Regions from separate parts of the Bacillus marinisedimentorum genome, predicted to be linked through region 3. Evidence: riboswitches for the same ligand, from Rfam matches in the RefSeq annotation. Region 3 holds a riboswitch; each other region holds the start of a gene.
The links. A riboswitch is a leader RNA that binds a small molecule or an ion and turns the genes downstream of it on or off. The one in region 3 is predicted to bind S-adenosylmethionine.
Positions count from the first base shown of each region.

Region 1 (7,997 bases), on a different contig from region 3:
GGAGGCTTCTTCTACAATAAATTTATCTTTAGGGGAGCGCCCGGTATATTTTCCGGTTGTAGCCCTGAGTGCTCCGGTTGATGTCAAAACCCCTTCATTGCGGAGAAGCGCCTTTTCAGTCAATTCTGGTACGGATAGGTTATGCCGGACATTATTGCCATTCAGGATGGCGGCCAGGCCGGTTGTAAGATCTACTGAGTTCATTACACAAACCTTCTTTCTTCATAATATGAGATTCCTTATGAGACTCCGCTGTGGAACAGAAGGTGTAAAATCTTTGGTCCCATAGGGATAAATGACCGAGTTTTACACTTGATTCGATATGCTAAAAATAGTATAACACATTTATTTTTTCAGTCTACACTAAACAAGTTGCTTACCTGAAAAATATACTTATATATGCCCGTCTCTTCATCAGAAAACACTTATTTTGCAATTTTTTATAAAAATTTTCAAGTTTTTCTCTTTAAAAGGAAAATGTGTTCTAATATTGAAATCCCTTTCAATACGTTTATGTATCAATATGATACAAATGCACTTACTGTGCCTTAGGTAAGCTGTTGGCATTACTTTGTACAGATTCAGGAACTGAAATACATTTGAATTTTGCTGGCCACAGGGAATGAAAAGTTTGTGAAGGAAACGGATGAAAAGGGCTGTGTCAGGCGTGAACAATGGCAGCCTGTTACCTGTAAAATTGAATAAGTTTGGTTATAAGCAGACACCGTAAGAAAGGAATATAACGATAATAGAAGGAATGGATGTTTATATTATTCACACAATAAACGAGGAAACTGCCTGAAACGTCCGGATGTTCATGACGGTTTTATTGACATGGTTCGACCAATGCGTTATGATAGCACGCGAACGGATACTCTTATCCCGAGCTGGTGGAGGGACAGGCCCAACGAAACCCGGCAACCGTCACCCTATGTGAAAAGGTGCTAACCTGAGCAAGGCGGACAGCCTTGATCGATAAGAGCGAAAGGCAAGAGCGTAAAACCTTTCCTCAAACGGGAAGGTTTTTTTATACTTTCAGCCCATCTTTAGGCTTTGGAAGTATAGCAACCTGCCGGGCAGCGGAGTTAATTGCTGCAAGGGGGGATCATTTGCCTGTTATTGCCGCTGACAGGACTCTTTCAGGCATCAAGAGGCCAAAGAGGAAGTTAATTTATAATCCCTTTAGGGAAATGAGTACCGTATCAATCAGCAGTCTTTATTTAAGGAGGTACTAGTGTTCCATGACAAAAACCCGCCGTTTGTTTACGTCTGAATCGGTGACAGAAGGGCATCCCGATAAAATTTGTGACCAGATTTCAGACGCCATTCTTGATGCAATTTTAAAGAGCGACCCGAATGCACGTGTCGCCTGTGAAACAACAGTAAATACAGGGCTTGTCCTTGTAACAGGTGAAATTACCACTTCGACATACGTGGATATTCCGAAGCTTGTGCGTGAAACCGTAAAAGGAATCGGATATACACGGGCAAAATACGGATTTGATGCGGAAACTTGTGCAGTTTTGACATCTATCGATGAGCAGTCCCCCGATATTGCGATGGGCGTTGATAAGGCTCTTGAGGCAAGGGAAGGGCAAATGACAGATGCCGAAATAGAAGCAATCGGAGCCGGCGACCAGGGCTTGATGTTCGGGTACGCCACAAGGGAAACAGAGGAACTGATGCCTTTGCCGATTTCACTCGCGCACAAGCTTGCCCGCAGGCTGACAGAAGTCCGCAAAGAAGAAATCCTCCCATACTTACGCCCTGATGGAAAGACACAGGTGACGGTGGAATATGATGAAAATGACAATCCTGTCAGGATTGATACTATCGTCATTTCGACACAGCACCATCCGGAAGTTTCGCTTGAACAGATTCAGCGGAATATCAAAGAATATATCATCAAGCCGATTGTTCCTGAAAACCTGATTGATGAAGACACGAAATTTTTCATCAACCCGACAGGCCGGTTCGTCATCGGCGGTCCGCTCGGTGACGCCGGTTTGACTGGACGAAAAATCATTGTCGATACGTATGGAGGCTATGCCCGCCATGGCGGAGGGGCCTTTTCCGGTAAGGATCCGACAAAAGTGGACCGTTCCGCAGCATATGCGGCCCGTTATGTCGCCAAGAATATCGTAGCTGCAGACCTTGCTGACAAATGCGAGGTGCAGCTTGCTTACGCCATCGGTGTTGCCCAGCCTGTTTCCATCTCAATTGATACGTTCGGAACAGGAAAAGTTTCTGAAGAGAAACTGGTGGAAATGGTCCGCCAGACATTTGATTTACGTCCGGCAGGCATCATTAAAATGCTTGACCTGAGAAAACCGATTTACAAACAGACAGCGGCATACGGTCATTTCGGCCGTACGGATATCGATGTTCCGTGGGAAAAAGCCGATAAAGCCGGCGCGCTGAAGGAACTCGCTTCTGCTGAATAAGTGTTTGGATAGTGTTAAAATCACTGCTGAATCTTTTAAGCAGTTCATTCTGTAGAGAATCCTGAACAATAATAAAGGCTCAGAATCGTTTTAATTAGCGGTTCTGAGCTTTTTTTAGAGATTACCCACTTAAGGCCAGTCGGAAAATTTCTTTCCTTTAGTGTGAGGTGTAATTCATGGGGTCTGTTCGCGGAGCTGTTTGGGGAGAAATCCGGTCAGAGGGCCTGAGCGCGCAGCTTTTTGGCGCGAAATAATGCTTGAACGGCGTGAAACAAACCAAGTGGCGTGAAAGCGGGCTATATCGGCGTGAAACGTAATCGGTTTGGCGCGAAAACCGGGAGAAACGGCGCGAAAGCCGCACCCTGGATGTAGCGTAAAGCCGGTCGGCGCGAAAACCCGCTCCTATGGCGCGAAAATTCGTTTGAATGGCGTGAAATCACCCGTATGGCGTGAAAGCGAACAGTTGTGGCGTGAATTTTGAAGGAGTTGGCAAGAAAAGCGGCAGATTTGGCTCGAAAACCAGGAGAAACGGCGCGAAAGCCGCACCCTGGATGTAGCGTAAAGCCGGTCGGCGCGAAAACCCGCTCCTATGGCGCGAAAATTCGTTTGAATGGCGTGAAACCACCCGTATGGCGTCCAAAGCGAGCAGTTGTGGCGTGAAATTTGAAAGAGGTGGCAAGAAAAGCGGCAGATTTGGCGCGAAAACCGGGAGAGACGGCGCGAAAGCCGCACCCTGGACGTAGCGTAAAGCCGGTCGGCGCGAAAACCCGCTCCTATGGCGCGAAAATTCGTTTGAATGGCGTGAAACCACCCGTATGGCGTGAAAGCGAACAGTTGTGGCGTGAAATTTGAAGGAGTTGGCAAGAAAAGCGGCAGATTTGGCTCAAAAACCGGGAGAAACGGCGTGAAACCCGCTCACTGGGCCGACACCGAAAAGCCGTTTGGCGTTATACGGCGCGTCACGCGCCCACAGAGAATGCATGCGAAATTGTTTGGCTCGAAACCCTGTTTAAATCAAGCCAAAAAGTGACTGTAATGAAATCACACGTTTCTTTTCCTTTCCTGCTGTTTTATAATTGAATAAATAGTAAGAAAATTCAGCTGCTGGAATATGCCTGATTGGCATCTGGAAGCTGTTCGATTTCTGACATATGATTTGGCGATCAAGCCTTGCATCTTTTACAAAGGGATTATTACAAAACAGGGGGAAGGCTATGATGATAATTAGACCTGCAACAAGCAAGGATGCTCAAGCGGTCCGTACAGTTGCCGTTAAAAGCTGGATGGATACGTATGGGACGTTTTATACAAAGGAAGAAACCGAAGAATTCATGGAAACGGTATATGCCTATGATAACTTGCTGAAATCCATTTCAGAGAGTGAATCATCCGAGAATCACCATTTCCTTGTTTCGGAAGAAGACGGATCGATTACAGGAATAATGGAAATCATCAAGCGTGAGGCGGGCTGGGAAATTTTACGGCTTTATGTGCTGCCGGAATTCCAGCGGCAAAAGATCGGCACCGAGCTGCTTGCGGCTGTTATGCAGACGGTTAAAAAAGGGCCGCTGCGCGTTTGTGTTGAAGTCCGCAATCAGCGGGGCCTTGCTTTCTACAGGAAAGCCGGCTTCAGTGAAACGAAACGTCAAAAAGATGATTTCTTTGTGCTGACCGGGGAATTATTAGTATTGGAAAAAGCACTGGACGGCATTGCCATTTGACAATGCCGTTTTAGTTATCATCCTTTGGCTCGATGGGGGTAAGTTTTTTATAATAATGGCCTTTTTCCATGTATTCTCTGCGGATCCTCGCCATATCTTCCAGATCCTCCTCGTTCAATTCCCTTACAACCTTCGCCGGACGTCCATATGCAAGTGAATTGGGCGGGATCTTCTTGCCTGGCGGAACAAGGCTGCCGGCTCCAATGAAAGCCCCTTTCCCGATTTCGGCGCCGTCCAGGACGATTGACCCCATGCCGATGAGGGCGTGCTTCCGGATAATGGAGCTATGGAGAATGACCTGGTGCCCGACAGTAACGCCGTCTTCAAGGATAAGCGGGTTGCCCGGGCTCTGGTGGAGTACGCAATTGTCCTGGACATTCACCCCGTTCCCGATGATGGTCGGGGCGACATCGCCGCGGATGGATGTGTTAAACCAGATACTTGAATCCTTGCCGATTGATACATCGCCGCTGATTGTGACATAATCAGCGATATAGGCACTGTTGGAGATCTGCGGAGTTTTCCCTTTATAGCTGTAAATCATTTCAGTTCCTGCCTTTCAAAATCATTCTTAATTACAACGTTAAAATATAACGTATCCTGTATAAAACCAGTGTACCAGAAAAGTCGATATAGAAGAAAAGATTAAAAAGGAGCGAGCACGATGTGGAAATGGGAGGCTGACAATGCAAAAGCGGTTATGGTCATGGTTCATGGAGCAGGGGAGCACCATGGCAGATATTCATGGCTGATTGAAATGTGGAGGGCGGCAGGCTTTCATGTCATCATGGGTGACTTGCCCGGCCAGGGAACCTCAACACGCCGGCGGGGCCATATTGATTCATTCGATGAGTATATCGAAGCGGTTGAAATGTGGCTGAAAGAAGCATTCACATACGAGCTCCCGGTATTTTTACTGGGGCACAGCATGGGCGGGCTGATAGCCATCAGGTCAATGCAGGAAAAGCATTTCCCCGTTGCGGCCGTCCTGTTATCATCACCGGCGCTCGGTCTTGTAGAACCGCCTCCGAAAAGGCTGGAAATGGCATCCAAGGCATTGAACGCAGTACTTCCGGGAGCGATGTTTGATTCCCATTTGAAACCCGGCATGGGGACACGGAACAGGGAAATCAATGAAATGGACGAAAATGACAGCCTGATTGTCCGCAAGGTTTCCGTCCGATGGTACCGGGAGCTGGTCCAGGCAATAAAGCAAGCGTCCGAACAGGTGCTGAATTTTCCTGACGTTCCTGTTTTATTATTCCAGGGCGGAGAGGATAAAATTATAGATAAAGTGCTTGTACGTGAATTTTTTGACAAGCTTCCAGTGAACGAAAAGATGTATAAAGAATGGGCTGGCTTATACCATGAAGTATTCAATGATCCAGAAAGGGAACAGGTTTTTGAGATGGCAAAAAGCTTTGTGGATATGACCCTTGAAAATCTTGCCTGGGAAAAAAAGTTACAAAATGAACAGGAGTGATCGCTTGGGTGCAGTACCGAAAACACCAGTTACCCTGATGGCCGGCATCTACACGAAAGTGCTCCCCGAAGTCCATAACCAGTTAAACCGCTGGAAGAGGCGGGCTGAATCGATACCTGATCCAGAACTGAGAAAACAGGCGCTTGCAAGCATACAAACGAAAACGTTCCACTGTGAAGGCGGATCGATTTATGGCATCCTCGCTGGGCGTGATTTGAAAACGAGCATTGAATTCATTACAGCATATCAGACAATAAGCGATTATCTTGATAATTTGTGTGACCGCAGCACTTCTCAGGATGCCGATGATTTTACTGCCCTTCACGAATCGATGCTCCATGCCCTTACACCGGGTGCACCGACAGCTGATTATTATCGGCATCGAGCAGAGCAAAATGATGGCGGATATTTGAAAAGCCTAGTCCTTGCCTGCCAGAATAGTTTGGCGCAGGTTCCGCATTATGAAATGATTTCGCCGATGCTTTATCAACTTGCGGACTATTACTGTGATCTTCAGGTACATAAACATGTCCATGCGGAAGAAAGGGTTCCAAGACTGGAGGCCTGGTTTGAAAAGAATAAGAGCAGCCTTCCTGAAATGACATGGTATGAATTTTCTGCATGTGCTGGTTCCACTCTTGGAATCTTTTGTCTTGTTTCTTACGGGTTCAAGGAAGAGTTTACAGAGGAACAGGCCCGAAAAGTCATGAACGGCTATTTTCCATATATACAGGGGCTCCATATCTTATTGGATTATTTCATTGACCAGGAAGAGGACAGGGATGGCGGTGATTTGAATTTTTGCTTTTACTACCCTCATGACGGGGAAATGCTCGAGCGTTTCAAGCATTTTATCCGGGAAGCGGATAAGCATACTGATCAATTGCCGAATCGTCAATTTCACCGGATGATCAATAAAGGCCTGCTAGGCATTTATTTGTCTGACCAAAAGGTGGGCCGCCAGCACAGCGTAAACAGGATTGCACGGAAAATGATAAAATGCGGCGGGCACATTACCCGGTTTTTTTACGTGAACGGGAAGCTATATCGCAGGGTGGCGCGTAATGGGTTATCGAAAAAGGCAAAAAAAATCCCCTCGCAATGAGGGGATTTTTAACACCGCAGGGGGCTCAACCATGCCACATCACCACTAAATGATTTAACGGTAACGGGTTTTATTGGAAACCAGCGGATCGCTTATACGATTTGACTGGAGGATCTAACAATTTTACTCCAATTCCGTTTGTGTGATGATATGTGTACGCTCCGTTTTGATCTGGCTTTCTGTTATGGCACTTCTCCATAACGTAAGAGCCGTCTCAATCATTCATGTTCCATGTTCCAATTTCTTCACATTCACACAATACTGTTTACTTGTGTTGCCACTTTCGACGTTCTCATGTTTCCGTGTTTCCATCTTTCCATGTTTCATGCGGGTGGTGGTTGTTACCTTTCCCGATTTTGGTTTGAGCAGATGAACGTTGGTTCGGTTTTACAGAATACGATGTGTAATGGGGGATGTTTTCCATATAATCGATTTGGTTTCCTCTCGGGTTTCTTTGAACCTATTTCATCGATCTCTTCGTTTCTGGTAAGAAAAGAAGTACTGCTTTCTTTTCCGCGCTTTGTTTCTGAAATCAATGGAATGAGTTTTGTTCATTGAACCTTAAAGGTCTTCATAACCGTTATCGGATTACAATTCATTACATCCGTTTTCCGATCTGTCGTCCCGCTGTCCAAATGTCATCCCTGCAATTCACTTTCACTGCCGTTGCCGGCGTTACTCGATTTTGCATTTGCCAGGACTCACCTGGTCTTTCATTCCTTTACGGAACGTGCCAAGATGGTTGAGTCCCCTGCGATGTTAATGCTTGTTTCTTTATCTTGATTTAAGTGTACCACTAATTATCTAAAAATTCAAATAAAAATGTGACAAAAATGTTAACGCTTACATTTGGAGCGGAATGTGGGCTGCCTTGAAAAATATTTTCTGCAAAAAAACAGGCTGCCCTTTGCGGACAGCTTCGATCAGGCCCTTTTCTCGAGCGCAAGCACAAAAGGAGGGCTGTTTTTTTGGTTGATGAATCCATATTGAAGAACGCTGACGGATTGCTGGTCTAGTTTTTTTACATAGGATAAGAGTTCGTCGCGTTCGGTTTTCCCTTCAGGATGTCCTGGATAAACGACAAGTATGATGATCCCGCCGGCTTTCATGCAATCGAGAAGCTGGGAAAGGGAGGAAATCGTAGATTCCGCCTTTGTCACAATTGACTTGTCACCCCCGGGCAAGTATCCAAGATTAAATATGGCAGCCTGGATTTCATTCAGCTTTTCGCTTGGGATATGCTG
Region 1 covers NZ_LWBL02000029.1:48,963-56,959, reverse strand. The annotation lists gene pckA (phosphoenolpyruvate carboxykinase (ATP)) at 1-204, opposite strand, end outside; SAM riboswitch class I at 875-982, shown strand; gene metK (methionine adenosyltransferase) at 1,242-2,444, shown strand; gene A4U59_RS09030 (GNAT family N-acetyltransferase) at 3,659-4,165, shown strand; gene A4U59_RS09025 (gamma carbonic anhydrase) at 4,176-4,709, opposite strand; gene A4U59_RS09020 (alpha/beta hydrolase) at 4,830-5,648, shown strand; gene A4U59_RS09015 (tetraprenyl-beta-curcumene synthase family protein) at 5,686-6,753, shown strand; gene mnmM (tRNA 5-(aminomethyl)-2-thiouridylate-methyltransferase MnmM) at 7,677-7,997, opposite strand, start outside.
Region 1: linked by a shared signal. The riboswitch ahead of metK (methionine adenosyltransferase) and the one ahead of A4U59_RS01310 (methionine ABC transporter ATP-binding protein) in region 3 are both predicted to bind S-adenosylmethionine.

Region 2 (7,997 bases), on a different contig from region 3:
GACAGCATGAGCGGAATTTTTTTGCCGGTCTTTTCGAATGCCCGTGCAATGCTGTTGAAACCTGCTTTTACATTCAGCATATCCTGGCTCGTTTCAAGCAAAAGCAGGTCGGCGCCGCCGTCAATCAGGCCGCGGGCCTGCTCTTCGTATGCATCGGCCATTTTTTCAAACGTCGAGCCGCCGGTTACGGACAGTGTCTTTGTTGTCGGGCCCATCGATCCCGCGACAAAACGCGGCCACTCATCAGTCGAGAATTCGTCTGCTGCCTGGCGGGCAAGCTTTGCCGACTCCACATTCAACTCGTAAGCCCTGTCTGCGATATCGTATTCAGCAAGGACAATGCTTGTCGCACCGAACGTATTCGTTTCGATGATATCAGCTTTTGCCTTCAAATATGTCCGGTGTATATGGAGAAGAAGATCCGGCCGGGTCTCCGTCAGGATTTCATTGCACCCTTCGAATTCGGGCCCGCCGAAATCTTCCGCGGTCAGCTCCGCATCCTGGAGCATCGTTCCCATTGCCCCGTCGATGACCAGTATTTTTTTCTTCAATTGCTGCTGAAACAATGCTGTGTTATCTGCCATGTGTCATCTCCCTTTCCGCCTTCTTCAACCGGTCCTTCTCATGGATATATTCCGTCAATTCGACACTTAAATCATACCGCATAAACGGTGTGATCAAATAAATTCCATTGAATAAATCATAAGCTGCGTCAATCAGCGACCTGGATATGGCGAGGCCTTCCTGCCTTGCTTTTTCCTTATCGCCTTCTGTCAGGGCCATCCGCCTTCTGATATCATCGGAAAGCTTGATCCCCGGGACCTCATTGTGGAGGAATTCAGCATTTCGGGCGCCTGTCAGCGGCATGATGCCGATATATACCGGTTCATCAAGATCCTTTACCGCTTCATGGACTTCAATCAGCTGCTTCTCGCTGTAGACCGGCTGGCTGATGAAGTAGTCCGCACCTGCTCTCGCTTTTTTGCGGAGCCGATCCACCGCCCTGTCAAGATACTTCACGTTCGGATTGAAAGCGGCCGCAACGGAGAACCTCGTCCTTTCCTTCAGCGGCTGCCCCGAATACGAATAGCCTTCATTCATTTTCTTCATCAATTCGATCAATTCAAATGAGGAGACATCAAAAACGGATGAAGCACCCGGAAAATCGCCGACCCGGGCCGGGTCACCCGTAACAGCAAGAATCTGGTCAATGCCAAGCATATGCAATCCCATCAAATGGGACTGGGTTCCGATCAGGTTGCGGTCGCGGCATGCGACATGCACGAGCGGCCGGACTTTTACCTGCTCTTTTAAAATCGCTGCAGCAGCCATGTTGCTGATGCGCGGGGAAGCCAGTGAATTATCGGCCATTGTCAGCGCGTCAATGCCTGCTTTTTTGAGCGCCCGGGCCCCTTCGATGAACGACTCCGTTTCCAGGTGTTTCGGCGGATCCAGTTCAACAATGACCGAGCGCTTGCTTTGCACCGCTTCATGCAGATGAGACCTGCGGCGTCGGTCGATTATCAATGTATGAGCAGGCGGTTCCGTTTCTGTTTCCGGAAGAATCACTTCTTTATGTTTCACAGGCACAAGCCCTCTTAAGGCATCGGCCATCGCTTCGATATGTTCAGGCGTCGTCCCGCAGCAGCCTCCGATCAATCGCGCACCCTGTTCGCGGAATGAACGGGCCGCCTCTTCAAAATACGCCGTCTCGGTTTCATACACGAACCGCCCATCCACAAAATCCGGCAGGCTGGCGTTCGGATAAACCGACAGGACCGCTTGCTCAGGGAGCGGCACCTGCTCCAGCGCCTGAATCATATGATAAGGGCCGAGACGGCAGTTAAGGCCAATCACATCAGCGCCAAGTTTTTCTAGTTCAGCGAACGCATCTGCAAGCCTCATCCCGTTTTGCAGCCGGCCGGCTTCGTGCAGGGAAACATGGGCGACGATCGGCAAATCAGTGGTTTTGCGCGCCAATTTCACAACCTCTGTCAGCTCTTCAAAATCATAATACGTTTCAAGGAGAAGACCATCAACTTTCTCGCTCAACAGGCTCTCTGCCTGCTCAGTAAAGCTGGCCCTGATTTCTGCCAGTGATGCCTCGCTTTTCCGGATGCCGCGCAGGCCGCCGATGGTGCCTAACACGTATGCTTTTTCCCCTGCTGCCTGTTTGGCGAGTTTTGCTGCCGCTGTATTGATTTCCGAAACTTTGTCTTCCAGTCCGTACCGGGCGAGCTTGATGCGGTTCGCGCCGTATGTGTTCGTCTGTATGACATTCGCGCCGGCGTTCACATACGCTTTATGGACATTCAGCACATCGTCAGGCTTCGTGACATTCAATTCTTCAAAACAGGTACTGATTCCGTTCGTATATAACAGAGTTCCCATCGCCCCGTCACCTATTAAAATACCATCCTGTAAATCTTTCAAAAATCCCATGCTTCCCACTCCTCTCCTTTTTATTGGACCGCCTTTGCCTCTTTCATGCCGCTGAAAGCAAGTTCAAGATCGTCTATCAAATCATATACATGTTCAATCCCGACGGAGAAGCGGAGCAGCCTGTTGCAGACCCCGTTAGCGGTTCTGATTTCCTCCGGGATATCCGCATGGGTCTGTGTGGCCGGGTACGTGATGAAGCTTTCCGGGCCGCCGAGGCTTTCCGCAAAAGTGATCAAGCGGAGGTGCTGCAGTAACGGCTCCACCCATTCTTCTTTTTCCAGCCGGAACGACAGCATGCCGCCGCGCCCCGGGTAAAGGACATCCGTCACTTCTTCCCGTTCCGCCAAAAACGCCGCAATCCGTTTGGCATTGTATTCATGCCGTTCCATCCGGAGCGATAATGTCTTCATCCCGCGCGCCAGCAGCCAGGAATCAAAAGGTGACAGGACAGCGCCGCTCGTGTTCTGGTAGCTGCAGATTTGCCCGCAAATTTCTTCCCCTTTTACTGCAAGCAAACCCGCCAGTACATCATTGTGACCGCCAAGATATTTCGTCGCACTGTGGATGACGATATCCGCCCCTTCGTCGAGCGGTTTTTGCAGGATCGGCGTGTAAAAAGTGTTATCGACAATCAAAAGCAGCCCGTGTTCTTTCGCAAACTCGGCCGCCTCCCTGATGCTCACTTCTTCCATCAACGGGTTCGTCGGCGTTTCCAGGAAAACCGCCTTTGTGTTTGCCGTTCTTCTTTCCGCAAAATCCTCAACTGTTTTTCCATATTGTATGTTGATGCCGTATTGCTTCCAGCTCGTTTCAAAAAGCCGGTATGTGCCGCCGTACAAATCGGCCGATACAAGCAATTCGTCTCCAGGCGCGAACAAGCAAATGAGGGCCTGTATCGCTGCCATCCCTGAACTGAACGCGAATCCTTCATCCCCATTTTCAAGACGGGCAATCGCATCTTCCGCCACTTCCCTCGTCGGATTGCCGGTACGTGTATAATCATAGCCGCCCGTCTGTCCGACCTGTTCATGCCGGTATGCAGTCGAGAAATAAACAGGGTGGTTGACTGCCCCTTTTTCATCTGTCCTGTTGCCGATCTGTGCCAAAATTGTATCTGTATGCTGTCCCATACGTTCTCCTCCTTGTTGTCATGATGGAAATGCCAGAATTGCCGCCACTATCCGAAAACGTTCATCGCTTTAACGCAGCAAACAGTAAATATAATAAAAAAAGCCTTTTCTGGAAGAAGAGGCTTTACAGATTCATGTATTTCCCCTTATCTCCCAGGCTTCTGCCTGGCTGGACGTAGCACCGGGCCTTTTCAGGCTGGTTGCTGAGATATCACAGGGCCAGATCCCTCCATCTCTCTTGATAAGTGTCGGTCAGACTATTCAATTGATCATTGTTTTTACCACTTTACAATGGAAAGCGCTTTAAACGCAAGAGAATTTTTTAAAAATTTTCATTTTTTTCTCTAAGCAATCTCTTCCACCTGCTCACTCATATAAAAATGACTTCCTTAATAAAATGCCAGAGGGAGGAATTCAGATGAAAAAGATCCGGCCTTACTTAACAACAAGAAGCCTTCATCCGGAAAATCAGGAGGCGCCGATTCATTTCTTGCACAGTGATCATATTCCCGGGAAGCTTTTTTACCGGCGCAACCATTTCGCTTACCCGGAAAACGTGAGCCCTGCCGGACATCTGCTTATCAGCGGGCTTGTCCGGCAGCCTTACTTGTTCCGCTATCAGGACTTCCACTCCATGCATTCAAAAACCATTACAGCTGTTTTGGAATGTGCAGGTAATAAACGGGCAAACTTCAAGCCGGCAGTATTCGGCGAGCAATGGGAAGACGGCGCAATCGGAGAGGGCCGCTGGACAGGAGTGCCGCTGCATCATCTTTTTTCCATGACAGGTCTGTCATCTTCAGCCAAAGAGGTTGTTTTTGAAGGATGGGATAAAGGAGAACGGACAGATATGGATGGAACGGTTCCCTTTGCCCGCAGCCTGCCGGTTGAAAAAGCACTGCATCCAGACACGATTCTTGCCTATGAATACAATGGCAGGCCTCTCTCATTTAAGCATGGATTCCCCCTTCGCCTTATCGTCCCGCAATGGTACGCTATGTCCTCGGTAAAATGGGTGAAACGAATAACGGTCATCGATCATAAGTTCCAGGGACCCTTCCAGTCAATCGATTATAACTATTATCCCCACCCCGACAGCGACTGGGACAAATTTCCTGTAACGACAACTCATGTCAATTCAATCATCCAAAAACCGCTGGACTACGAAATTCTGAATACCGGCATACATGAGATCAAAGGGATTGCATGGTCTGGTGAAGGAGAAATCACAGCAGTGGACATCAGCCTGGACGGCGGCCAGACATGGAATCAGGCAGGGTTAAGCAAACCGGCAAATGAACAGTACGCCTGGACAAAGTGGAGCATCGACTGGGAAGTGAGAGAACCCGGGGAGTATGAAATCAGGGCCAGGGCGTCTGACTCCGCCGGCAGGACTCAGCCGGCAGAGGCCTTTTGGAACCGGAAAGGATATGGATATAATGCTATTCAGGCGGTGCACGTGAAAGTAGAATGAGGGAGTGGAAAGGACGGAACAAGGGGCTTTGATTTATAGTGGAGAAGTTATTTAGGGGCGGGTATGCCTCATGAGGATTGGATCTGAGCGGTGTATCGATTTTAACGCCTATATTTTTTGTACAGACAGCATTCTGGACCTGAAAGAGGGTTCAGTGTGTTTTGTGGAAGCAGTGAACGGAGAGTCGGTTCCTGTAATCAGGTCAATGAGGGAATTATAGGCACGGGAATACTGTTCCCGTGCCTATAGTGATGGGAAAGGATGCTTTATAAGCATGGGATTTCGGCTTCCGTGCCTATAATGGAGGACAAGGATGCTTTATAGGCACGAGAACACGGCTTCCGTGCTTATAATGAAGAACAAGGATGGTTTATAAGCACGGGAACACGGCTTCCGTGCCTATAATGAAGAACATGGATGGTTTATAAGCACGGGAACACGGCTTCCGTGCCTATAATGAAGAACATGGATGGTTTATAAGCACGGGAACACGGCTTCCGTGCCTATAATGGAGGACAAGGATGCTTTATAGGCACGGGAACACGGCTTCCGTGCCTATAATGGAGGACAAGGATGCTTTATAGGCACGGGAACACGGCTTCCGTGCCTATAATGCAGGAAGACTACATTACAGGGACTGAATAGGGGTTCAGTGCTTCTAATCGGGAACGAAGGCTGCATTACGGGCACTGATTCAGAATTCAGTGCCTCTAATCGGGAACGAGGGCTGCATTGCGGGCACTGATTCAGAATTCAGTGCTTCTAATCGGGAACGGAGGCTGCATTACGGGCACTGATTCAGAATTCAGTGCTTATAATCGGGAACGAGGGCTGCATTACGGGCACTGAATCAGAATTCAGTGCCTTTAATCGGGAACGGAGGCTGCATTACGGGCACTGAATCAGAATTCAGTGCCTCTAATCGGGAACGAGGGCTGCATTACGGGCACTGAATCAGAATTCAGTGCTTCTAATCGGGAACGAAGGCTGCGTTACGGGCACTGAATCAGAATTCAGTGCCTCTAATGGTGAACGGAGGCTGCATTACGGGCACTGAATCGGAATTCAGTCCCTATAATCGAAGCTAACTCAGCATTACAAGCAATGAATCAACATTCAGTACCCTTAATCAACTCAACAAAGAAAATACAGGAACCTAAACCCGGCTTTTATCCCCACATGAAGAGGGAAGCCCACATTACGAGAACTTAAACCACGCCCACTTTCATATTAATGTAATGGTTTAAAACCACAGCCACCTATAAAAACAATCAATACAAAGGTGATTATAATGGAACCAACAAACACAATAAAAAGACTGTTCGGCGATTCTTTCAACATTCTCAACGGCCTGCCGATATCAATCCAAATCGAAGAAGTGCGGCCGATAACCAATTTTACAAAAGCAGCGTATGAAAACAAGCTCCAGGAACTGATGGAGTACACCGAAAAACTGGATGTAAAACGGATAGGGTTTCTACTCAATGCAAAGACTCCATATTTTCCAGCCCTTTCAGAAATGCTCAAGGCTTCCGGATTTAAACATTACGCATCCCGGGTTGAAGTATACCTGGATCTGAAAAACGTTGACGCAAATGCGCCGGACCGCTATGAGTGGAGGTCACTCGAAGACAAGAACTTGACTGAAGAGAAATTCATGTCGCTCTGGGAACAGGCGATGTCAGGCTCCGATAACGCACCGTCGACCCTGCCGATTGCGGAGCACCTGGAATCCGTCAGGCGCGAACTCGGGCCTGACTGGAAAAGGACATGCAATGCCATTTATGAAGATGGAAACGCAATCGCCATCTCCATGCCGCACATCGAACCGGGCACCATTGACGAAGGCAGGCTGTTTTATTTCGGACTGCTTCCGGAGTCAAGGGGCACTGGAAAAAGCGCTGAAATCCACCGACAGTCCCTTGGCAAACTGAAGGAAATGGGAGCCTCCCACTATGCAGGCGGCACCCACCGGGCCAACACGAAAATGCAAAAGGTATTCCAAAGAAACGGATGTACCGTACGGACTGAGACAGAATCCTACTATAAAACATTTAACAAAAAATAAGAGCTGCCCCGCTTATCCAGGGCAGCTCCTCTTAACCTATCTCTGGTGGAACCGTTTACGGTCCCCGGCAATCTTTTTCCACTTCTCCTTTTCTTCGAGCTGGGCTTTCTTGTCTGCTTTCCGCTCAAGGAAAGCAAGTTCTTTTTGCAGCTTCACATACGATTCATAGCGTTTTTCTTCAAGCGACCCGTCATCAATCGCAGCCTTTACCGCACATCCCGGTTCGGAATTGTGGCTGCAGTCCCGGAACCGGCAATTCCCGGCAAGCTCTTCGATATCATTGAAGCTTGTGCCAAGGCTCTCATCCGCTTCCCACAGCTGCAGTTCCCGCATGCCCGGCGTATCGATGACAAGCCCGCCGCCCGGCAGCACAATCAGCTCCCGGTGGGTTGTCGTATGGCGCCCGCGGCCGTCCTCTTCCCTGATTTCCTTTACAAGCTGAACTTCACTTCCGAACAACCGATTTGTCAGGGTTGACTTGCCGGCACCTGAAGAACCGAGCAGCGCAACAGTATTGCCGGCTGCAAGATAGGAATCAAGCTCTTCCATTCCGCTGTCTTCAACAGCACTGATGACATGCACAGGGACACCGAAAGCCACTGCCTCAACTTCCCTGACCTTCTCAGCAATATCATCGCACAAGTCTGCTTTGCTCAAAATAATCACCGGATTTGCTCCGCTCTCCCACGCCATGACGAGATAACGCTCAAGCCTGCGGACGTTGAAATCCTGATTTAAAGCGTTGACAAGGAAAATGGTGTCGACATTTGCAGCTACAATCTGCTCTTCAGTCGTCCGTCCCGCCGCTTTACGCGAAAACTTGCTCGCCCGCGGCAATATCGCGTGGATCGTCGCCTTCCCCTCATCCGGCCTTGCCGAAACA
Region 2 covers NZ_LWBL02000049.1:66,885-74,881, reverse strand. The annotation lists gene metH (methionine synthase) at 1-584, opposite strand, end outside; gene A4U59_RS14970 (bifunctional homocysteine S-methyltransferase/methylenetetrahydrofolate reductase) at 574-2,442, opposite strand; gene A4U59_RS14965 (methionine biosynthesis PLP-dependent protein) at 2,463-3,572, opposite strand; SAM riboswitch class I at 3,716-3,820, opposite strand; gene A4U59_RS14960 (sulfite oxidase) at 3,991-5,046, shown strand; gene A4U59_RS14955 (N-acetyltransferase) at 6,338-7,114, shown strand; gene rsgA (ribosome small subunit-dependent GTPase A) at 7,151-7,997, opposite strand, start outside.
Region 2: linked by a shared signal. The riboswitch ahead of A4U59_RS14965 (methionine biosynthesis PLP-dependent protein) and the one ahead of A4U59_RS01310 (methionine ABC transporter ATP-binding protein) in region 3 are both predicted to bind S-adenosylmethionine.

Region 3 (7,997 bases):
CTTTTTCTTCAAGGAGCGGCTTGGCTTCTTCAAGTATTTCTGAATGGGGTACATTTGAAGCACCGACAACAAGCTTCTTGCTCTCTCCGCTTCCACTTTCATTTCCGCCGCATGCGGCCAGTACCCCGATTAATAATACAATGCTAATTGTAAGAATTAGTTTTTTCATGATGAAAAATCCTCCTAGCGTTTATCTATTTTGTTTACTGCTATATCACCAATAAATTGGAGAACAAATACAATGAGCAAGATGACGATTGTTGCGACGACTGTCACATCATTATGGCTGCGCTGGAATCCCTCAAGATAAGCAAGGTCCCCTAGCCCGCCGGCTCCAACTACTCCTGCCATCGCTGTGTAGCCTACAAGTGCAATCGCGGTGACAGTAATACCGGATATAAGAGCCGGCATTGATTCCGGCAAAAATACTTTGAATATGATTGTCCATGTACTTGCACCCATCGCCCGCGAGGCTTCGATGACGCCTTTATCAATTTCACGGAGGGCGATTTCCACCATCCTGGCATAAAAGGGCGCCGCTCCGAAAATAAGCGCCGGCAATGCCGCTTTTGCTCCCAGCATTGAGCCGACCAGCAGCTTTGTAAAAGGAATCAGCAATATAATTAATATAATGAAAGGAATCGACCTGAATATATTTACATATCCTGCAATAATACTATTCAACAGCCTGTTTTCCCACAGATTTCCCCGTGAGGTCAAAAACAGCAATAGGCCTAATACAATCCCCAAAATGAAAGTGGCGGCAACAGAAATCACAGTCATATACAATGTTTCCAGCGTCGCTTCCCAGACTTTATCCCAAATGACATTTTCAAACACTTTGCAGCACCTCTGCTTCCACTCCGCGTTTCCTGATATGGCTGATTGCCCGGTTCACTTCATCATCATCTCCGGAGAAATGGACAAACAATGTCCCATATGTGCCGCTGTTTGTCTGCTGCACTTTGCCCTGCAGAATGTTGACGATCACTTCGAATTTCTTAATCGTTTCATTTATGACAGGCTCTTCCGCGTCATTCCCGATGAACGTCAGTTGAATAACCTTGCCGTGTTCATACTGGGCAAGCAGATGCTCAATCGTTTCTTCAGCTTCATCAGGCTCGGTCACCTGTTTCACAAACCGTCTCGTCACTTGCTGTTTCGGTTTTCGGAATACATCTCTAACGTTTCCTTCTTCAACAACACGGCCGTTTTCCATAACCGCTACCCGGTGGCTGATTTTATGAATGACATGCATCTCATGAGTAATCAACACAATTGTCAGGCCGAATCGCTCATTAATATCAACGAGCAGGTCAAGAATCGAATCGGTCGTTTCCGGGTCAAGTGCAGATGTTGCTTCATCGCATAGCAGCACTTTCGGATTATTGGCAAGGGCGCGTGCGATTCCGACACGCTGTTTCTGGCCTCCGCTCAACTCAGATGGATATGCATCTTCGCGCCCCTGCAGGCCGACAAGCCGAATCAGCTCGAGGACCCGTTCGTTCCGTTCCTTTTTGGCTACTCTTGATATCTCGAGCGGAAATGCAATATTATCATAGACCGTTCGTGACCAGAGCAGATTGAAATGCTGAAACACCATTCCGATCTCCTGGCGGGCAAGCCTGAGTTCACGGCCGGATAACGTATTCATATTCCAATCACCGACTGTGATTGTGCCTCCTGTAGGCTTTTCCAATCCATTAAGCATACGGATCAGCGTACTTTTCCCTGCACCGCTGTATCCAATAATGCCGTATATTTCACCGTTTTGGATCGTAAGGTTTACATCTTTGACAGCTTCGATCGGTCCCTTTTTGGACTTAAAGACTTTCTCGATATTGGATAACTGTATCATGCTGTTTCCTCATTTCTTCCATAAATAATGACATCTGCATTTTAAGGCGCATCCAAAAAAAGTGTTCACCCATTCAATATAAAAAAACCTTTCTGCACAGATGAGCAGAAAGGTTTAATGAACAATTCCTTTCTCTCATCTCCCAAAGCCTCAGCTTTGCAGGAATTGGCACCTTTACAAGCATCATGCCTGCCGGTTGCCGGGTTTCATCGGGCCAGTCCCTCCACCTCTCGTGATAAGAGTCAATCACACTTTATTGAGTTAAACGACTAATGTTTTTGAAACTAATGAAGATATTAGCACGCCTATCATTAGCTGTCAACAAAATAGTCCAAAAAAACAGCTTAAACGACACGGGCTGACAATTGCGTACAGCCGCCTTTTCCTTTACGATGGGAAACAGAAACTTGATGAAGTTTAACATGAAAAGAAGAACACTGCCGGCAGCTTACCCAGCGGAAACCGGCTATAGTTGGGAGGATGGTTTGATGAAGGCACCGGGGTTCACATTAAAGGACATACAAACAGGAAACCTTGTATCTTTGGATGACTACAGAGGAAAAAATGTCATGATCACGTTCTGGGTATCATGGTGTCCGGACTGCCAGCGGGATTTGCCTCAAAAAGATGCTTTTTATAAAACACTTCCTGCAGAAACAGACCTGGCATTCATTACAATCAACGTAACAGGGCGTGAGGCCAGTACGGAAAACGCTTTAAAGATGGCACGCGAACAGCAGTGGACATTCCCTATCCTTATGGATGAGGGGACAAACGCATATGATGCCTATCAATGCACAGGGGTGCCTGCCACATTTTTGCTTAACCAGCATCATGAAATCGAAGCCTCATTTGATGACCGTGCTGATTTCATGGACATCATCCAATCACTCGGCACACTGCTCAAATGATGTTTTGGCCGTGATGCTTGCTCATCAGAAAAAGGGACTCCAGCCAGAGCTTATTCCTGAATGTACACTTGACTGAGAGCTCTTTATCCCGTTCAAGGGTGCGGAGCGGCTTCATTCCGGTTATCAAATTCACGAGCGCTCCATCGCACCCGCGAATAATTATGTCCGGGCATGTGTCCGGAAGCGCATATAAAAGTCGCAGCCCTTTATCTGACAACTCCACTGCTGCAGCCTCCTCTTCCGAAAAGAAGAACATCATCATTTCTGGTTTTTTGAATAACGGCTGTAGATGAGGAGCATTTCCCGCACCTGCTATCATTTTTGTTAGCGAAACCACAAACATGTTCATCACCGCTTTCAAGGAAACATCTTTACCCTGGAATTCGCCTTCCCCATCGAATTTCCTTGAAAAATCGTCCGACAATATTTTCAAAAAGCGGATGTGCGGCTGTTTGTGTAAAAGTTGACACGCTGCAGATCGGAAGTTATATTTGCGCATTAAGGCAGAACCCGGTCATTTTTTGTCACTCAGTGCTTCACCGTTACCAAAACAGAAAACACAGGCTTTAAAAAAGCCTGTGTCATTATTTCCCGAGAAATAAGGTAATATGTAAAAACAAATCGCCTTTTTCTCCGCTATTTATTGGTTATTTTTGCCGTTGGAATTATTTTGCTGTTTGTTGACTTTGTTTTTACCCTGGCTGTTATTTTGCTTTTTATCTTTCTGTTTGTTGCCGCCAGCATTACTCTTGCCTTCTTTATCAACTGAATCGGACTTATTCATTGAGCCATTATTTGTTTTTTTTTCAGCGTTTCCTTTTCCATTCCCGTTGGAATGACCATTTGACTTTCCAGTCTGGCCCGGCGGTTCCTTGTCTTCAAACCCAGGAGCGCCCTGCTTCTCGTTCTTCTTTATTTGGCCAGGTGCATTTGAATTAGGTACGGCTTTTTCATCTTTATTGCCTCCGGCATGCTGAATATTTACTCCCTTTCCATTTTTATCCATTTCAGGGCGTGGTTCGGCTTTCTTTTTCAGTTCAGTTACTGAAAGTGTCTTAGCCTCATCCATTGTCAGCTCGTTCCCCTGTTTGACAGCATCTTCATAAACAAGGTATTTACCGGTAGAAATGCCGTTCTGTTTAGCATGTTCCCTTGTTTCTTCATCAGCATATACAACTTTTACGGCGATCTCTTCATTTTGTGTTAATAGACGGTTTTGTACTGCAACGAGCTCGCGTGCAAGTGCTTGCTGCATTTTCTCTTTGTCATTTTTATCTTCCAGCATTGATGTGGAAGCAAGCAGTACATCCTGATTAGAGTTAAAATATCCCTTTTCTTTTATTAGTGCAACAACCGATTCTACAAACTCGGCAAGCGGCAAGCCTTTCAACTTATCTATTTCTTTTTGCAACGCCTTGCCATCATCGTTCAGCGAGGTGTACTCAAGGACCTTCATGTCCTGGTTCACCCCGACTTCCATACTGGGATTCACATCAATACTTACATACGCCGCTACTGGCTCGGTATTGAACGAAAAAATCCCGGCAAACGCGATAATAAACGCCGCAACTGCAGCTGCCACAGTAATTGACGGTGCGAATGAAGGAAACACCCGCTTTTGAGGTTCTTCAGGGATTAAAATTTCTTCTCCGAGCTGCACATCCTGGCCTTTTTTCAGACGGATTTGCTCGAATGCCCCGTTCCTCGTCATGACAACCGCTTTCTTACGGTTAATTTCCATTATGATTCCGCGTTTCACCATTGACTCCCCCCTTTATATCTCAATGTAAGACTGTAATGAATGAAAATCGCCAAGATATATTAGCGCAACTGCTATTATATACTTTCGATTTCTCTCTATTGTTTTACGACTGCAATCCACCATTTTTTCTATATTTTTTATCGGCAGCCTTTTTTTGTCTTTGAGATAGCGGGAGAGTTCTTCGTCGTGCGCGATCAAATAAGCGATTTCTTTCGCATTATCACGTGCATCAATATGTTTCGGACAATGTTTAACAAGTGCTTCAAAGGTTATATCATACTGTGCAAGCAATTTTTGATATTCCATGATTTCAGTTACCCGTTCAGCGCTTTCCTCTTCCCGGGTATACTGGTCAATAGACGCCTTTTGTTCTGCGAACGTTTCCTCCTGGACATTGTCTTCAGTCTCTTCCTCATAATGGAACACGAGGTTGCGGGTCTGGCGCTGTTCCCTTCGGATATGGTCAATCACGCGCCTGCGGATAACCATGTTGGCAAATGTCAAGAAGCGGCTGCCCTCTTTTTCTGAATACTGGTCAATCGCTTCATTAAATGCCGTTAGACCGACACTGTATTCATCCATCTCTTCATTTACATAACGATGACAAACTTTTGATATCACTTTTTTTATAAATGGCTGATATTCTTTGATCAAATCATTTCTGGTCAAATAATCCCCCTGCTGCGCAAGGGTGACTTTTTCTTCTATCGTTTCAGGATTTCGCGTAAATCGCTTTTTTAAAACACCCATGCTTAACGGTGCCATTCCATTCACCTCATCCTTATTAGACGTTTGAGTTGGGGATTGAGAGATGATCCAAACCACCCTGCCGCTTTTTCAGCAAAAAGGGCACACAACGTTTATACCACATGTAGAGCAGTCAAGAGAATGTTTGCAATCGAATTGTTTTTAAACCGTAAAATAGCATCCTTTTCTTTCATATTATTGGTATTTTTATCCAGTGAAAAAAATCCAATTGCCGAAAGATTATGTAATTACTGGAATTGTATTCAAAATATTCACAGTAAATTCACTTCTTAAATTACTATATCCAACAATTTATTTTTTGTAAAAACATTTATCGCATATTTCGCTAAACATACTGAAATTGAGACAAACGGCCCGGGTCCTGGGAAGTTATTTGCATGAATGCCGTGCACCCGTCTTAAAAATAAAGGTTACTGGATATTCATGTTATACATTAAACAAACGGGCAGGATTGCGGAATAAGGAAATCCGCTGTCATGTATCTTGCCCGCTCCTTTAAACTGCAGACAATCGCTTCAATCCACTCAGTTGCAACATCAATTCAGGGAAAAGAAACACAGAAGCTGTATCAGGTGCATCAACTTGCCACCCAGACAGTTCTGAAAGTATACTCGTTCAATTCCCGTATAGGCCGCCATGGCTTTTACTTCCAAGCAGAACGCGGTTTGTTACCTCCCCGCGCATTTGCTAATCACCTGAATCGGTCAATTGGTGATGTGGGGGCTTTCATTCGACTAGTTTCTCAGCCTTGCCGGCTGCTCCGCGGAAATTAACAACCGTTCTAAAATGCAACTTTTCGAAGAGGCTATTGAAGAGTTTTAATTTCATTAAAGGGTTTGTTAGGTCAATAAGGTGATATATTGAAAAATGTTCAGACTTCCAGGCATTTTCACAGCGTGTATTATTTTAATTGCCTTGTAATTTCGGTGTGATTCATATAGTGATTTTTGATGCCGTTTGACTTTTTTCCTTCAAATCCTAATCCTCCAGCAAGAAACCTGGACGTTTATATGGTTTAGACTGCAGTCACTCGGATTATCTAGTGGGTGCTTGTATTTTTACAATGGAGGTTCAATGACGGAGTCTGCTCATCCAATGTTTTTTCAGCTTTTTGTTTACGTGCTCCACTGAATGGAACGCATACATTTTTTCAGTGCCGCCTGCACCATATAACAGCAGGCACGGAACACTTTCAATCTCCCATTGTTCTGCTATCGCTGGCATTATATTAAGATTCCCTTTCAGAATCTGCAGCCCTGGCTGCATTGCTTCCGTTACTTCAAGCATTTTACCTGCCAATTTGCACGTTCCGCACATTGGTGTATAAAAGTAAACAGCGCCTGTCTGTCCGCTGTTAATGGCCTGGAGGATATCCTGTTGCTTCGCATCCTTCATCTGTTTTCACTTCCCGGTCCTATTAGGAATTCAGGGTGGATATTAATATCTGCGCTTGCAAGCACCATGGCAAGGTGCTGCTCAGGCGCGGCAGCGACTTCTTTGTAGACACGATCAATATATAGATGGCGGGCAAACGGAAACTCTTGTACAAATTGCCGCCTTAGTTTATCTCCGGAATAATCTGCATCAACCAGAATATATAGGTCAAGGTCATAAAACATTTCCACCCACTCATCAAGCTTTTCAACACCCATCGTTCCGTGTGTGCAAACGATCTGTACATTTTCATTTATGATCGGCTGGATTTTTTTCTTATCTGACTTTCCTTCTACGATAATCACTTTCTTTACCCGGTCCTCCATGTAGGTCACCTGCTTTTTAAATATCTTTTCGGTTTCTCTTACTATTGTATACATAGATTACCCGTTTTCTTCTATTAGTTTGTTTGGTAACAATTCCAATCCGGCAAGTTTGTATTAATGAAACGCTAAACACTCTATCAAGTCTGCAGCGGGGCCTTGCAGCCGCTTGGCATGTACATCTTTTTTACAGCATAACAAAACCCCGGTTTGCACCGGGGTTTTTCGTTAGTTTTTAGTCTTCTTCACTTACCATTTCCTGATATTGTTCTGCCGTCATCAGGCTATCGATTTCGCCTGTATCTTGAGGCTCAACGATGACCATCCATGCTTTTTCATATGGAGACTCGTTGACAAGCTCAGGGCTGTCTTCAAGCTCGCTGTTGATTTCGACAACTTTTCCGCTTAGCGGAGCATACAATTCAGAAACCGTTTTTACAGATTCAACACTGCCAAACGGCTCATCTGTTTTGATTTCATCTCCGACCTCCGGCAATTCGACAAAAACGATATCGCCAAGTTCTGACTGAGCGAAGTCGGTAATTCCGATGCGGACCTTGCCGTCTTCTGTTTTTACCCATTCGTGTTCTTCTGAGTAACGGAAATCCTTAGGTAAGTTCATTGCAAAAATCCCTCCATAGAAAAATGTTTTTAGCTAAAATCACGGGTTCTTTAACTATTTCCCCATGTTTTTTCATAATCCTCTTCTTTAAAGCCGACTGTCACCCTATCGCCATCAACGGCAATCGGCCGCTTGATCAGCATGCCGTCCGATGCAAGAATGCCGAGAAGTTCATCGTCTGAAGCGGTTTTCACTTTTTCCTTCAAGTTCTGCTCACGGTATTTTTTTCCGCTTGTATTAAAAAACTTTTTAATTTCCAAACCGCTCTTTTGATAATAGTCCTCGAGCTCCTCACGTCCCGGGGGATTGTCAGCAATAT
Region 3 covers NZ_LWBL02000005.1:172,176-180,172, forward strand. The annotation lists gene A4U59_RS01300 (MetQ/NlpA family ABC transporter substrate-binding protein) at 1-169, opposite strand, end outside; gene A4U59_RS01305 (methionine ABC transporter permease) at 184-783, opposite strand; gene A4U59_RS01310 (methionine ABC transporter ATP-binding protein) at 833-1,858, opposite strand; SAM riboswitch class I at 1,991-2,100, opposite strand; gene A4U59_RS01315 (peroxiredoxin family protein) at 2,281-2,769, shown strand; gene A4U59_RS21585 (hypothetical protein) at 2,762-3,202, opposite strand; gene A4U59_RS01325 (anti-sigma factor domain-containing protein) at 3,410-4,531, opposite strand; gene sigI (RNA polymerase sigma-I factor) at 4,544-5,296, opposite strand; gene A4U59_RS01340 (thioredoxin family protein) at 6,371-6,694, opposite strand; gene A4U59_RS01345 (toprim domain-containing protein) at 6,691-7,059, opposite strand; gene gcvH (glycine cleavage system protein GcvH) at 7,292-7,678, opposite strand; gene A4U59_RS01355 (arsenate reductase family protein) at 7,729-7,997, opposite strand, start outside.

Region 4 (7,997 bases), on a different contig from region 3:
AAAACCGAACTAACGCGAAACTCTATTTAGAGCTTCGTAACATAGTTCGGATTTTTCTTTGACTAAAATACTTTTGTCCCAGCCTCTTTTTTCTCTAATCAATTAAAGGTTTGCTTGATTTTAACCATATCTGTCACACAACAGTATTGTTTAAGCCGGTTCCCCCTAAGCAAGAGAAAGGATCCCCCTGATGTGTAAGCCGTTCTACTTTCCCGTCTCAGACCATATATTGGCTTCTGATACGGGAAATGGGGGACAGGTTATATGTATGTTATGTTATCCTTGATGCTTTCTCTATTGATGGGATACTCGGCTGCGGAAGACATGGAAATCGATTTGAAGCAAGAACCGGTAACGGTCACGTTTGCGGGTGACATCATGATGGATCGGTCCGTCAGACAGGCAATCGCTGAACATGGTCCGCTTTATCCGTTCACGGAAGTGAGGGAACTGGTCAGCGCTGCTGATTATGCAGTGGCCAATCTTGAAACAGCTGTAACCGGGAGACATGAAAAGTATCCTAAAATGTATAACTTTAAATCAACTCCTGAGGCGCTGGACGGTGTAAAGCAGGCTGGATTTGACCTTGTGACACTGGCGAATAACCATACGATGGATTACGGAATTGACGGGCTGCTGGATACAATGGCTTATGTCAATTCAGCCGGGCTCGCATACATTGGCGCCGGGGTCAACAGCAAAGAGGCATATCAGGACCATTCCGTCCATATAAAAGGGCTGCATATCAAATTTCTAGGAATTTCAAGAGTATTGCCGGCGGGTGATTGGTTTGCAGGGAAAACAAAGCGGGGAATCGCAAGTGCTTATGATTTGGAGCGGGTGCTCTCGGTTGTCAGGAGGGAGAGCCGGAACACGGATTATTTGTTTGTTTATATGCATTGGGGTTATGAACGGAACGATTTTCCGGCTGCATACCAGACGGCTGCGGCCAGGAAGTTGATTGATGCAGGAGCAGACGGCATTATCGGCAGCCATCCCCATGTGCTGCAGGGACTTGAATATTATCAAGGTAAGCCAATCGCCTATTCGCTCGGCAACTTTTTGTTTCCTGACTACGTCAGTGGCAAGACGGCGGAAACGGGCCTGTTGACGATTCGGTTGGACGGAGAAAAAGTAAATGCGGCGTTCAAGCCGTTCCGGATTGTGGATGACCGGATCATTAAATTGTCGCAAGAAGAAGAAAAAATGGCTTTCAACCGTCTGCAGCAACTATCGCCGGCTGTTTCATTTCAGGCCGGGGTAGTGCTGGATAGGAAAACATATGCCGGGGAAATTGCCGATTAATTGATGATTTTGTCACAGAATTGTATCATTGTTTTTTTCGTTTGTTTTGTTAGAATAGGTAGGAGAGATAGAGGATATACGTATAGGGGGATGTTTAATGGCAGATGTGAATATATTTTTAGCTTTTGGCGCCGGCTTTCTTTCGTTTATTTCGCCGTGCTGCCTACCGCTTTATCCTGCCTTTTTAAGTTATATAACAGGGGTGTCCGTGAACGAACTGAAAGAAGATAATGCTATGCTGCAGCGCCGGACACTTTTACACACGATATTCTTTTTGGTCGGTTTCTCGATTATTTTCCTTGTATTAGGCATGTCGACATCACTGGTTGGCCAGCTGTTTGTAAAATACAGCGACTTGATCCGTCAGGTCGGCGCGATTTTAATCGTGTTCTTCGGTTTTGTCATCGTCGGTGTGTTAAAACCTGAATTTTTGATGAAGGATCATAAACTTTCGTTTAAAAATAGGCCATCGGGATATTTTGGCTCCGTATTGATCGGCATCGGTTTCGCCGCGGGATGGACGCCGTGCACGGGACCGATTCTGGCAGCTGTTCTGGCGATGAGCGTCACGAATCCCGGATCGGGAATGATGTATATGATTGCATATACACTCGGCTTTGCAGTGCCGTTTTTGATCATGTCATTTTTCATCGGGCGCATGCAATGGATTAAAAAGCACAATGCAAAAATTGTCCATGCGGGCGGTTATGTGATGATCATCATGGGGATTTTCCTATTCTTCGATTGGATGACCAAAATCAGCTCTTACCTGATTAATGTTTTCGGGGGCTTCACAGGATTTTAATCTGCGAACCGCTATACTATAATTGATTAAGACAGAATAAGCAGCAGCATAAGGAGAGTAGCCATGAGATCAAACGATGTGATTTTAAAAACGACAACTACGACGATTGCTTTTGTAATCCTGGCTTTTTCATTTTATCTTTTTTTGGCTGGCCATAACGCTCCAGGAGGCGGATTCATTGGCGGGCTCATGACAGCAGGTGCACTTGTGCTGATGTATATCAGCTACGGGATGGAGACGATGTCGCGTATCATCAAAGTGAATTTCCGCAGCTTCATACCGATGGGCTTACTGACAGCAGGTCTGACCGGTATGGGTTCTTTCCTTTTTGATGTCCCATTCCTTTCCCAAACATTCGGCCATTTCCATTTGCCTCTTCTTGGCGATGTCGAACTGGCGACAGCCATGTTATTCGATCTTGGGGTGTATTTGACCGTAGTCGGAATTACAATGACGATTATTTTAACGATTGCAGAAGACCAATGATGTAAAGCGAGACGGCCTGTTGCAGGCCGTCTTCTCTTATTACGATGAGAATGCTGAAATGGGGGACGTGTGTTGGCAAGTGTATTAGTTGTGGATGATGTCCAGTTCATGAGGGCCAAGTTGAAGGATATGCTCGTACAGGGCGGGCATGAAGTTCAATGTGAGGCGGAAAACGGCAAAGAAGCCGTTTCCATCTACAAAGACTGCAAGCCTGACCTGGTGATTATGGATGTCACAATGCCGGAAATGAATGGAATAGAAGCACTCAGGGAGATTAAGGTGTTCGACCCGTCTGCCCTCGTCATCATGTGTTCAGCGATGGGTCAGGAAAAACTGGTGATGGAAGCAGTCGAAGCGGGGGCAAAGGACTTTATCATCAAACCATTTGAGGACAGCCGTGTATTGGATGCGATCAACCACATGATCAGGTAAATAGGTAAATCCGGTGTGATAACCACTGTAAGTACGGTATAATGGATAATATCCAGAATTTGAATTAAAAGGGTGAGGAAGTTGCTGATATGGGTCAGCACCATTTTTGCAGCCTTCATGGCGTCATTCATGATTTTTGTACGGATAAAGGCGGCTGAAAGGCCGGTTTCTGCCATAAAATTGATCCTTCCTCCGGTTTTTATGAGCACTGGTTTTTTCATGTTTGCAATACCTTATTTCAGGGTGCCGCCGGCTGAAGGAGCAGAGGCGTTTCTTGTCGGTTCACTTTTTTCAATATTACTGATAAAAACATCCCGCTTCACTGTTTCAGGGAATAAGATATATTTACAAAGGTCGAAGGCATTTGTCTTTTTGCTGATTGGGCTGCTTCTTCTCCGGCTCGTCATGAAAAGTTTTCTCGGCCATTACATTTCCTTCGGTGAAACGAGCGGCCTGTTTTTTATTCTGGCATTCGGCATGATCCTGCCGTGGAGGCTGTCGATGTACCTATCTTACAAAAAGATTAAAAAGCAGTTATATATCAAGGATGGAAACCTGCTCCATCCATAAATAAATGTGCCTGTTTTCAGCAACCGGTCCAGTTAACGGTGAGAAAAGCTATTTTAAGGACGAAATCGCCTATGTTTTCGTCCTTTTCTTTTTCCTGCAGTTTTCCATTCAGCATAACAAATAAGTGACACAGGTTAAATGCTTGTTCTTTTGCTGGAAAGGCTGGGGAAATACATTCTTGCCGGCTGCTCCGCAGAAATCATCCACCCGTTTTAAATTACAAAACAAATAACAACGTCCAGGTGAGAAACCTGGACGTTGTGCTATTTTCATTGTGATCACTTACTGAATTCACTTGCAAATCAGCTGGCGATAGTACGAATTAACATTTTTCTCTTCCAGAACTGTACCCTATACGTTTTTAAAATAAATGCTCATAAGGCACAAGACTAATATGTTTTTCGGTTAATGTTTTTCTCAAAAACTTATGGTCACGTTTCGGGGTCGCCATAATATATCCCCTGATCACATGGTCCTGTTCGATGCGCCGTGCGTTTTCTTGCAGCGCAAGTTCGCCGATCTTACCGGCGATTTTTTGCCTGGCAACATCCCTGAACAACTCGGGCACCGGCAAAACAAGCTCTTCGAGGAAACGTTTCTGCTCATCCGGCCAGAGGTGTTTCGACTGCTCGATATAATATTCCTGCCAGTCCATGATCGATTTTCCGTCTTCTTTCGGAAGTTTTTTCAGAAATTTCCTGAACATGAAGTAACCGCCGATCGCCATCATGACAAAGAGGAAAACAGACCAGAAAGCGATGAAAAGAATAAACCAATCGGACATTTAAAAACCCACTTCCTTTAATCAGCACAATTCATGTTTCATTATACAACTGAAAAAGGCAGCAGACAATCATCAGCAAAAGATAGGATGTTGGAGACAAAGGAAGCAGGTAAAAAATGTTGACAGGAAAAAGGCATTAAAGTATCATAACAAATAATTAACTGAATATTTAGTTCTTATCAAGAGAGGTGGAGGGACTGGCCCGATGAAACCCGGCAACCCGTCAAATGGCTGCATTTGATCAGGTGCCAAATCCTGCAAAGCTTGCTTGCTTTGGAAGATAAGAGAGTCGACTGTGACATATCAGGGCCTCTCTATCAAAGAGAGGCCCTTTTCTTGTATACAGTTTATCAAGTCTGTCCGAGAGCGTACGGGAGTTATTTTGAAAAAATAATGATAACCGAAAAAAGGAGTGTGGGAACATGGAAAAAAGGAATTATCGCATTGAAACGCTTGGCATTCACGGAGGGCTTCAGCCCGATCCTTCGACAGGGGCCCGGTCACTGCCGATCTACCAGTCCAACGCGTTCCAGTTTGAAAACAGCGGACATGCTGCGAACCTGTTCGATTTACAGGAAGAAGGCTATATTTATACGCGGATCGGCAACCCGACAGTTTCAGCGCTCGAACAACGCATGGCTGACCTTGAAGGCGGAGTCGGTGCACTTGCAACAGCGAGCGGTATGTCCGCAATATTGCTTTCTATCCTGAACATAGCGGAATCAGGTGATGAAATCGTATCGGCATCGACCCTGTACGGGGGCACATATAACCTTTTTGCTGTCACACTGCCGAAGTACGGTATTAAGACAAGGTTTGTCGACCCCGAAGACCCGCAAGCTTTCAGAGAAGCTATTAATTCAAACACGAAAGCAATATATGCAGAAACGATCGGCAATCCGGGACTCCACGTGCTTGATATTGAAAAAACATCACAAATTGCCCGTGAAGCGGGACTCCCGCTCATCATCGACAATACATTCGCAACTCCGTATTTGTGCAGGCCGATTGAACACGGTGCAGATATCGTCATCCACTCTGCGACCAAATGGCTTGGCGGAAATGGGACAACGATGGGAGGGGTCATTGTAGACGGCGGGAAATTTGACTGGCAATCCGATAAATTTCCGGAATTCAACCGTCCGGATGAAAGCTATCACGGTCTGACATATGCAAAAGACCTGGGTGAAGAGGCTTATATTTTGAAAGCCAGGGTTCAGATGATGCGTGACCTCGGGCCTGCGATGAGCCCGTTTAATGCTTTCCAGTTATCGCTCGGACTTGAAACGCTGCATGTAAGGATGAAGGAACATGTGAACAATGCGAGGGATTTGGTGAAGTATCTGGAATCGCATCCAGGTGTAGAATGGGTCCTTTATCCGGAACTTGACAGCCATCCTTCCAGGGCGCTGGCAGAGAAATATTTGCCGAAAGGGGCCGGGTCAGTGCTCGTGTTTGGGATTAAAGGAGGACGCGAAGCAGGGGCGAAGGTCATCGACAATGTGAAATTGTGGTCGCATGTCGCGAATGTCGGGGATGCGAAAAGCCTTATCATCCATCCTGCTTCCACCACACATAGGCAGTTGTCGGATGAAGACTTGAAAACGACAGGAGTTACGGAAGATATGATCAGGCTTTCTGTCGGAATAGAACACATTGATGACATAACAGCCGACCTGCAATACGCAATTGAAGAAGCGAATGGATATCGTCCAGTTGAGAAAACTGCACAGCGTTAAATAATGCGGCTCCCTGAAAAGGGGCCTTTTTTTTTGACAGGCTTCATCCTGTATGGATTTTCCGGACAACCGGACAGGAGCGGATATGAATGAAAACGCTTCAAAAAAATTTACAATTGAACGCCATAAACCTTTAAAGTACTGAAGTTGCCGGAATGTAAGCGATTACAATAAAACTGATAAATCAAAATTATCTGAAAAGTTTCGATTTTGCTGTTGACCTCCTTATGAAACCGGCGTATTATTGTCCTCAATCAAACAAATTATCTTCTTCACAAGGCGGATTGAAAACTGTCCCGGCGCTTTCTGATGAAGAACGAAAGGAGTGGTTGTGTGAGCGAGCAATGGATCTATTTAAACGGCCGATTCGTAACGAAAGAACATGCAGTTGTTTCCGTTTATGATCACGGATTTTTATACGGCGACGGGGTGTTCGAAGGCATTCGCATGTATGACGGAAATGTCTTCAGGCTTAATGAGCATCTTGACCGGCTGTATAATTCCGCCCAATCTATCATGTTGAAGATTCCGCATACAAAAGAGGAGATGCAGGCAATTATTATCGAGACCTTGCGGAAAAACGATTTCCGGGATGCTTATATCCGGGTTGTCGTTTCCAGAGGGCCAGGAAACCTCGGCCTTGATCCGTTCCCTTGCCGCAACCCGCAGGTCATTGTCATTGCAGAACAGCTGGCATTGTTTCCGAAAAAGCTTTACGAAACGGGCATTGAGATTGCTACGGTGGCCAGCCGGAGAAACCGGGCGGACGTACTAAGCCCTAAAGTGAAATCACTGAATTATTTGAATAATATCCTTGTGAAAATTGAAGCTCACCTTGCCGGTGTCAGTGAAGCGCTCATGCTGAATGATCAGGGTTATGTAGCCGAAGGCTCGGCCGATAACGTATTCCTCATGAAAGACAGCGTGATAAAGACACCGCCAGGCTATATCGGCGCCCTTGAGGGGATTACACGGAACGCCATTATGGAACTTGCCGCCGAGATGGGCTATACAGTCAAAGAAGAAGTTTTCACAAGACATGATGTATATGTTGCCGACGAAGTGTTTTTAACCGGTACAGCAGCAGAGGTGATTGCCGTTGTTAAAGTTGACGGCCGTGAGATCGGAACCGGAAAACCAGGCCCCCACACGAAAAAGCTTCTGCAGGGCTTTCGGAAAAAGGTAACATTGGACGGAATGAAAGTATACCACCAGGAAAAAGATGTTCAGGCAGGATAGGCGGGATAATTGATGAGAAGCGACATGATTAAAAAAGGAATTGACAGAGCTCCGCACCGCAGCCTTCTGCATGCGGCTGGAGTCAAAACGGAAGATTTGCACAAACCGTTCATCGGCGTATGCAACTCCTATATTGACATCATACCGGGGCATATGCACTTAAATAAATTTGCGGAAGTTGTAAAAGAAGAAATCCGGAAGGCTGGAGGTATTCCGTTCGAATTCAATACAATCGGAGTGGATGACGGCATTGCAATGGGCCATATCGGAATGAGATATTCACTTCCGAGCAGGGAACTCATAGCCGACTCGGCAGAAACAGTCATCAACGCCCACTGGTTCGACGGTGTGTTTTATATTCCGAACTGTGACAAAATCACACCGGGTATGCTGATGGCATCCGTAAGGACCAATGTTCCTTCCGTTTTTGTATCAGGAGGACCGATGGAAGCGGGGCGTTCTGAATCGGGTGAATCGCTTTCCCTCGTTTCCGTATTTGAAGGGGTCGGAGCGCATCAGTCAGGAAGAATGTCACTCGAAGAACTGCAGCAGCTGGAAACGAGTGCCTGTCCGACATGCGGATCATGTTCCGGGATGTTCACCGCAAACTCAATGAACTCCCTTATGGAAATGCTGG
Region 4 covers NZ_LWBL02000030.1:134,657-142,653, forward strand. The annotation lists gene A4U59_RS09795 (CapA family protein) at 265-1,305, shown strand; gene A4U59_RS09800 (cytochrome c biogenesis CcdA family protein) at 1,403-2,110, shown strand; gene A4U59_RS09805 (Na(+)/H(+) antiporter subunit B) at 2,174-2,596, shown strand; gene A4U59_RS09810 (response regulator) at 2,669-3,028, shown strand; gene A4U59_RS09815 (CcdC family protein) at 3,110-3,598, shown strand; gene A4U59_RS09820 (DUF2621 domain-containing protein) at 3,960-4,382, opposite strand; SAM riboswitch class I at 4,556-4,669, shown strand; gene A4U59_RS09825 (O-acetylhomoserine aminocarboxypropyltransferase/cysteine synthase family protein) at 4,805-6,121, shown strand; gene ilvE (branched-chain-amino-acid transaminase) at 6,455-7,360, shown strand; gene ilvD (dihydroxy-acid dehydratase) at 7,373-7,997, shown strand, end outside.
Region 4: linked by a shared signal. The riboswitch ahead of A4U59_RS09825 (O-acetylhomoserine aminocarboxypropyltransferase/cysteine synthase family protein) and the one ahead of A4U59_RS01310 (methionine ABC transporter ATP-binding protein) in region 3 are both predicted to bind S-adenosylmethionine.